2 regions of the Pseudoalteromonas sp. APM04 genome follow, and region 1 is predicted to be linked to the other one. Evidence: predicted binding sites of a transcription regulator. Region 1 holds the regulator's gene; the other holds the start of a gene.
The links. The regulator sigma-54, encoded in region 1, starts transcription at its own class of promoters, with help from an activator protein. The targets are predictions, from matches to a motif close to GTTGGCACGNNNNTNGNNT.

Region 1 (3,861 bases):
TCATGAACGCTTAGCTCACTGGTATCGATCATGTAATCGGCGCGCGTAATTAGCACATCGAGAAGTTCTTTTTCTTTTTTTATGGCTAAATCAAGCGGAAGTGAATCTATTGATAAAGGGTGTAAGCGTCTGGTTTCAGAAAAGCGTTTAATAAGGGTTTGATCTTCACTGTCTAAGTAGAACAGCGTTGGTTTTGTAAAACCCGGTAAGTATTCGATGATGTGATTAAATTCATCTTGCTCTTTTGGTAAATTTCGCACATCTATACTAACGGCAATTTTATCGTAGTTATCAGAAACGCTTCTTACCAAAGAAGGTAATAAATTTACTGGAATGTTATCTACGCAATAATAACCTAGATCTTCAACAACGCGTAAAGCAACCGACTTACCAGAACCAGAACGGCCACTTATGATAATCAACTCCATTAATCACCCTTTAAATTTGTTACGATTGGTCAACAATAATTTGATACAACTCAGCATCCGATTTAGCACAGCGAAGCTGCTTACAAAATTCTTTATTTTTTAGTTTATCAGCTATCGTTGCTAGCGTCTTTAAATGCTGTTGGTTATCGCCTTCAGGTACGATGAGTGCAACAAAAATATCAACAGGGCGGTTGTCTATAGCATCAAAATTAATCGGTGTTTCACTTACTAACACCAATGCTAAAGGTTCTTGTGCGCCGCTCATTCGGCCATGTGGAATAGCAATACCTCTGCCTATCCCTGTGCTGCCTAGCTTTTCGCGGGTTAATAAAGCGCCCAAAATATCCTGTTGAGATAAATACGGTAATTTATCGTGAGCCAGCTCGCTAATAAACTCTAAAATTCTTTTTTTACTATTAAAAAGGACCGCAGCTTTACTGCAGTCCTGGCATATAAGTGAACTTAATTTCATCATATTAGTGTCGAGCAAGCTTCTCTTTGTGTTTAATTACTTGACGGTCAAGCTTGTCAATCAATGAATCAATAGCTGCATACATATCTTGATGTTCAGTGGATGCGAATAATTCAGCACCACTTACATGAATAGTTGCTTCTGCTTTTTGATTTAATTTTTCTATATCGAGAATGACATGAACATTATTAATATGATCAGAGTGCCTTTCTAGCTTCGCAAATTTGGTATTTATATAGTCTCTTAATGAATCAGTTAGTTCTACATGACGACCAGTTAAATTTAGTTGCATAAGCATTACCCTCTTTGTTTAGCGTCTTAGATCAGGCTCTTTCGCTGATTTGACGGTGGAATAGCAAGAGATTCGCGATATTTTGCGATTGTACGTCTCGCTACTTTAATTCCTTGCTCAGCCAATATATCCGCAATTTTGCTATCACTCAATGGTTTTGCTGAGTTTTCTGCTGCGATTAATTTTTTAATAAGTGCACGTATTGCCGTAGATGAACATTCTCCACCATTTTCGGTACTTACGTGGCTTGAGAAAAAGTATTTAAGCTCAAATATTCCACGCGGTGTGTGCATATACTTTTGCGTAGTTACGCGCGAAATTGTTGATTCGTGCATTTCTACCATTTCGGCAACATCATTTAAAACCATCGGTTTCATGGCTTCTGGCCCGTGTTCAAAAAAGCCCTGTTGTTGTTTAACAATACAGTTAGTTACTTTTAAAAGTGTATCATTTCTACTTTCTAAGCTTTTTATAAACCATTTAGCTTCTTGTAAATGTGAGCGAATAAATTGACTGTCGCCGCTTGATTTAACTGTACGTGACATTGCTGCATATTGGCTGTTTACACGAATTTTTGGCATGCTGTCTGGGTTTAACTCTACAATCCAGCGGCCTTTAATTTTTTTAACTGACACATCAGGTATTACATACTCAGACTCTTCTCGTACTATTGTGTCTGCAGGCTTAGGGTTGAGCGTATGAATAAGTGTCATTACTTCTTTAAGCTCATCTTCTTTGAGCTTCGTTTTTTTCATTAATGTACGGTAGTCACGAGCAGCTAACAAATCAATGTGCTCTGTTAAAATCATTTTTGTTTCATCAATAAAAGGCGTGCCTTTATCAAATTGATTTAACTGAATACACAAGCACTCTTGTAAGCTACGTGCCGCAATACCCACTGGGTCAAATAGCTGAATGCGCTTTAAAACCGCTTCTATTTCGTCAAGTTCAACCTCAACGTCATCGTCGTTATCTTGATTAAAGCTCTCTAAAATCTCTTCGCAGCTGAGTGTCAGTATGCCTGAATCATCCACCGCTTCTACAATAGCAATAGCGATGGCTTCATCTGTAGGGCTAAATGGCGTTAATTGTAATTGCCACATTAAGTATTCGTGAAGCGTTTCAGTTGATGCGCCCTGATATATAGACTCATCTTCAGGCATTGGGCCTGAAGATGATGCAGGGGCTGCACTCATATACTCATCCCAGCTAACATCCATTGCCATGTCGTCACTTACGGTATCTTTAGCAAGCGCTTCACCACTGTCTTGTTCATACTCGCTAGGGGCTTCATCGGCAGATACGGTTACTGTAACTTCATCGTTATCTGCTTTTTGCTCATTTTTGCCCGCAAGATCATCGGCATAGTCTTGCTCCTCAACCTCAAGTAATGGGTTGCTGTCGAGCGCTTCTTGTATTTCTTGCTGAAGATCCAATGTACTCAATTGCAGCAAGCGAATAGCTTGTTGCAACTGAGGTGTCATTGTAAGTTGCTGGCCCATGCGCAGCTGTAGTGATTGCCTCATGTATCTCTAACAATCCTTTTAAGTTGTTATAATTAATACTAGCAGATGCTTATAAATAAGGCGTAAATGTTACAGCCTAAATTGCTCGCCTAAATATACATCGCGTACAGTTTTATCATTTAATACGTGTTCAGGGGTACCAGAAGCAATCAGTTCCCCATGAGAAACAATGTAGGCTTTTTCGCAAACATCAAGGGTTTCTCTTACATTGTGGTCTGTTATTAATACGCCAATACCACGGTTTTTTAGGTGTTCAATAATTTTTTTAATATCTAATACTGAGATAGGGTCAACACCGGCAAATGGTTCGTCTAACAAAATAAACTTTGGATCTGCAGCTAAAGCACGTGCAATCTCCACTCGGCGACGTTCTCCGCCCGATAATGCCATACCTTTGCTGTCGCGAATGTGTTGAATGCTAAATTCATCCAATAGATTATTTAATGTTTCTTCTCTGGCTTGTTTAGTGAGCTCCTTTCGAGTTTCTAAAATAGCCATTAAGTTTTGATACACTGTTAATTTTCTAAATATAGACGACTCTTGTGGTAAGTAGCCAATACCTAATCTAGCACGACTGTGCATAGGTAAAAGCGTAATATCGTTATCATCGATAGATATTTTGCCTTTGTCGCTAGGGACTAAGCCTACAATCATGTAAAAGGTTGTTGTTTTACCTGCGCCGTTTGGCCCAAGCAAGCCTACAATACTGCCAGCTTTAACTTCTAGGCCCACATTTTTTACAACTTCACGGCCTTTGTAGCTTTTGGCTAGTAGCTCTGCTTTTAATGTGCTCATGGTTGGCCTTTGTCATTTTTTTTAGGCTCCACAGGCACTAAGATAGTGTGTACACGGTCAGTTGAGCTTTCATCTTTTTCTGCGCTAATAAGCTGCTGTTCTATATCGTAGGTAATGCTTTTAGCATTCATTTTTTGCCCAGCTTGAGATATCTCTGCATCTCCAATTAATGTTAAAAAACGCGTTGAGACATCGTATCTAACTTCATTAGCGCTGGCGCTCATTATTGTGCCGTCGGCTTGTTTTTCTTCAAAATATGCAGGCGTACCTGTGGCAATTAACAATTGCTTGTTGTCGCCTAGCTCATCACGCTTGTGAACCTCAAGGCGGTCTGCGGTAATTTTTCTG
Region 2 (3,861 bases), 500 kb from region 1:
ATTGTATTTTTACTGATTTTGTTTTTTATTTATGCATATTCGATTATTTTAAATGGGTAATTATTCAGATTATTTTATTTTGGTTTTTAATTGTTATTTTTGTGGTTTTTTTATAGCAGCTAGTGGTTATGCTTAGTGCATTAAAAATCGTCGTTAATTTGATATTTAAAATAGTAATTGACTTAAAAATACGATTTTTTAATAGTGTGCTTCTCTAATAAATAAAAAGCGCCTGCTATGAGGCAGGCGCTTTAGTGTTAGTTACGTTTAAACGTGTCTAACTGGGGATGGAGCCTCTCAGCTTTTTGCTAAGGGCATAAATTTTGAAGCAAATTGCTTGCTGAATATTTTAGTCTTGCTTAGCCACTAAAAATTGGATGATTAAATCTTTAGTGTGATCAAAAACAGGGGGGCATATGAGTTAAATTTATGTCCATAAAACGCTGCTTTTATCTTTATTGTTTATAACGATAAATAACGAACGCAGTCTATGTTTGTATAAAGCCATAGAGTTGTTTACTTAGGCAAGTACTAACTAGACCAATGGCCCTTATTCTGAGCCGAACAACATAAACGAGAAAAAAGAGACAGAACAGATACAAAAAAGCAGCATTCAATAAAATAAAATGCTGCTGAAGGGATGTTAAATATAGTGAGTTAATTGCGGGTTATTTAACGTGTTTAAAGGTAAATAATTGATAACCTTCTAGCTCAGGAACTAACGTTACTAGCTGCTCTTCTTGTTTTGCAATTTCAGCAAAATTACCGCATAACGAATTAGCTCGTTGCTCTAAGTTGTTCGCGTGTAACTCTACTTTCTCTTCAATTTGTGCGCCCATATTTTCCATGCGTTCTTCGAATGCATCCATATCGCCGCCAGAACCTAATAACTCCGATCCAAGCGCGACCAGGATACTACCCATAGATTGCATGACTGCTGATTCAACGGCTGTTTCTATTTGATTTTCAAACTGATGCTCAAAGTTTTCACCAAATTGGTTAAAACTTTGCTGGCCCATAACAAAGGTGCCTTCTTGATAAAACGTGTTTTCTACTTCTACGCGTATATCGTCCATTAACGATGACATATCGTCTAAGCCATTAATGTTAAATGCATTACCGACTTCTTCTAAAGCAACACCGGCGATTTTTACGCCGTCTAATGCAATATTAGCGACTTCGGGTAGCTGTATACGTAAGCTATCAGAGTATTGAGTAAGAGCTTGGCGTTGTGAGTTATTAAGCGCTACAAACTCACCGTTTACCATTAAATCGCCATTGCTGTTGAATTGCATAGCTTGGTTTTTTGCTGTAAAAATTTCTAGTTCGTTTGGCTTGATGCGAACATCATTTTTAAACTCTACGTCGCATTGATCGTTGCTAAATGAAATTGTTGAATCATTATCGTTGTGTGCCATAGCAACAGGTGTACAGATTAATGCGCTAACTAATAGTAATTTTTTCATGTGATGACTCTATTTTTTGTTGATAACAAATAACTAATAACAAGTTTGGTGCCACTATTTTTTAATCAACAAAAACAATGACTTGCATTTCATGCTAGGTTTAAAGGTCTGTTTGGTTTTTATTATTAGACTATATTTTGGTGAAATTAACCAATGAATATAAATTTATAAAAAAAATTTATCGATACGATAAAAAACTCTCACTTTCCACAATTGCAATTTAGCGCTATTTATTCACATTAATGACATGAAGGCTATTTACTATGGCTTTGTGGCTTTACTTTGATGCTAATTTGCACAGCATATTGGTGTTAAATTTTTTAATTTACCAATTACATTAATTAAAGCGTAATTGGTCTCAAACACTTTATGGAGTGGGTTGTGGGTAAGACATTTAGTTACGATGCGCTAGATGATGATTTTGTTGAAGACGAATACGAAATGGTCGGTCGAAATCAACACGATAAAAATAAGCAAAAGGTTAAGAAAAAGTTGGAAGACTACCTTGAGCAAAAACGCTTGCGCAAAAATCTAGGCGAAGACGACTTAAGCGATTACATCGATTAAATCGCACTAGTATAATTACAATACCAATTAATAACGGCGGCTAGGTGCACAAAAAAGTGCGCTTAAGCGGTTGTTACATTGGCAATAAAGAGGCTATGTGCCTCTTTATTACTTTTTACTGCGTGCTTTTAGCCTTACTTAATGCTTTTTGTATAGTGAGCTCTATCTTTTCTGGCTTAGTAAAAGGGGCATAGCGCTTAATTGGCGTGCCATCGGCTGCAATTAAAAACTTAGTGAAATTCCATTTTATTTTTCGAGTTAAAAACCCCGGTAATGCTGATTTTAAAAATCGAAATACAGGGTGTGCATTTTTACCATTCACATCAACTTTGTCTGTTATTAAAAAGCTGACTCCGTAATTTATTAAGCACCCTTGCTCTATTTGCGACGCATCTCCAGGCTCTTGTTGGCCAAATTGATTGCACGGAAAGCCTATAATCACAAGTCCTTGACTGGCGTACTTTTCATGAAGCGCTTGTAAAGATGCGTACTGGTAGGTAAATCCGCATTTACTTGCAGTATTAACAATGAGTACAACTTTTCCCTCAAAGTCATCAAAGTTAATAGGTTGGCCTTGTAGACTTGTTGCGCTTAATTGATGAAACTTTTGCATGGTGGCTTCTTATTATTGTTGTTAGGCATACTTTAACGCGGTAAAGGTTTCACATAAAGTATAAAGTATACTCGTGACGCGAGATATGTGACCTAACGGCCTTGGTATAGTTTGAGCTAAATTTTGCGTATTGCTTATACCTAATTGCACATCCTTGTCGGTGAAAAATAATAAACAATCCTCAGGCTGATAAAACTTAACTTTAGAGGGTAATAAGCCCTAATTTAAAATTAGAAACAAACCCATACCGGCAAGTGTTGTGTAATAAATGTTATGTGTTTTATAAGCTACAATAATGGCTACAATAGCGGCACTTAAGTAAGGGTTTTGCCAATGCAGGTTTATGCCTTCTTCACCCAAAAATACAATAGGAACCCAAATAGCGGTAAGCACGGCCGGTGCACTAAAGCTTAAAAATTGCTGCATTTTAGGGCCCACTTTAAAAGGCAATGCACGGTGTAAAAATAAATAACGCGTAAAAAACGTAATGCAGGCCATGAGTAAAATAGTGGTCATCATGTTTTAGTGTCCTTTTTCGCTGTTAGCCTTGCCGTTGTATAGCCTGCACTCATTGCTAATAATGCGGAGCACACTAGCCATAATTCAAACCCTGTGCTTTTTAACCACGTAGCAGTAATACCTGCCACAATAACAGTCACTAAAGAGGCGGTATTTTTAATACCTGGAATAACCAAGGCGATAAAAGTAGCTGCAATTGCAAAGTCGAGCCCTAAGTTAGTTAAATCAGGAAGCATAGATCCTGCAACAATGCCTATTAATGTCCATATATTCCATGCGATGTAAAAACTAAAACCTGCACTAAGCGCATAAACTAAACGCACTTTTGTGCGATAAGCTTTACGGTGATGAGAAAACGCAAATAATTCATCGGTTAATACAAAGCTAACAGGTAGGCGCCATCGCATTGGTTGATCTATGACTTTATGTCTAACAGCAAGTCCATATAAAAAATGCCGAGAGCTAATTATAAACGTAGTGAATAATATGGTAAGTAAGGGGGTGTTACCCGCCATAAGTTCAATAGCGACAAGTTGAGCTGAACCTGCAAAAACCAGTAACGACATGGCTTGTGTTTCAAGAGCTGTAAATCCATTTTGAATAGCTAAAGAGCCGCAGAGTATTCCCCATGGAATAACGGCTAAGCAAAGCGGAAGCATATCTAAAAAGCCTTTTATTATCGCTTTTTTAACTGGT

Region 2: the regulator sigma-54 is predicted to act here: its motif matches at 1,504-1,522, upstream of MTP24_RS00305 (YggN family protein).

What each region holds. Positions count from the first base shown of each region.
Region 1 covers NZ_CP094441.1:560,731-564,591, forward strand. Annotated here, with positions in the region: gene rapZ (RNase adapter RapZ) at 1-428, opposite strand, end outside; gene ptsN (PTS IIA-like nitrogen regulatory protein PtsN) at 448-900, opposite strand; gene hpf (ribosome hibernation promoting factor) at 905-1,192, opposite strand; gene MTP24_RS02630 (RNA polymerase factor sigma-54) at 1,219-2,718, opposite strand; gene lptB (LPS export ABC transporter ATP-binding protein) at 2,788-3,513, opposite strand; gene lptA (lipopolysaccharide transport periplasmic protein LptA) at 3,510-3,861, opposite strand, start outside.
Region 2 covers NZ_CP094441.1:58,004-61,864, forward strand. Annotated here, with positions in the region: gene MTP24_RS00305 (YggN family protein) at 669-1,466, opposite strand; gene MTP24_RS00310 (hypothetical protein) at 1,848-2,033, shown strand; gene MTP24_RS00315 (glutathione peroxidase) at 2,149-2,646, opposite strand; gene MTP24_RS00320 (AzlD domain-containing protein) at 2,866-3,165, opposite strand; gene MTP24_RS00325 (AzlC family ABC transporter permease) at 3,162-3,861, opposite strand, start outside.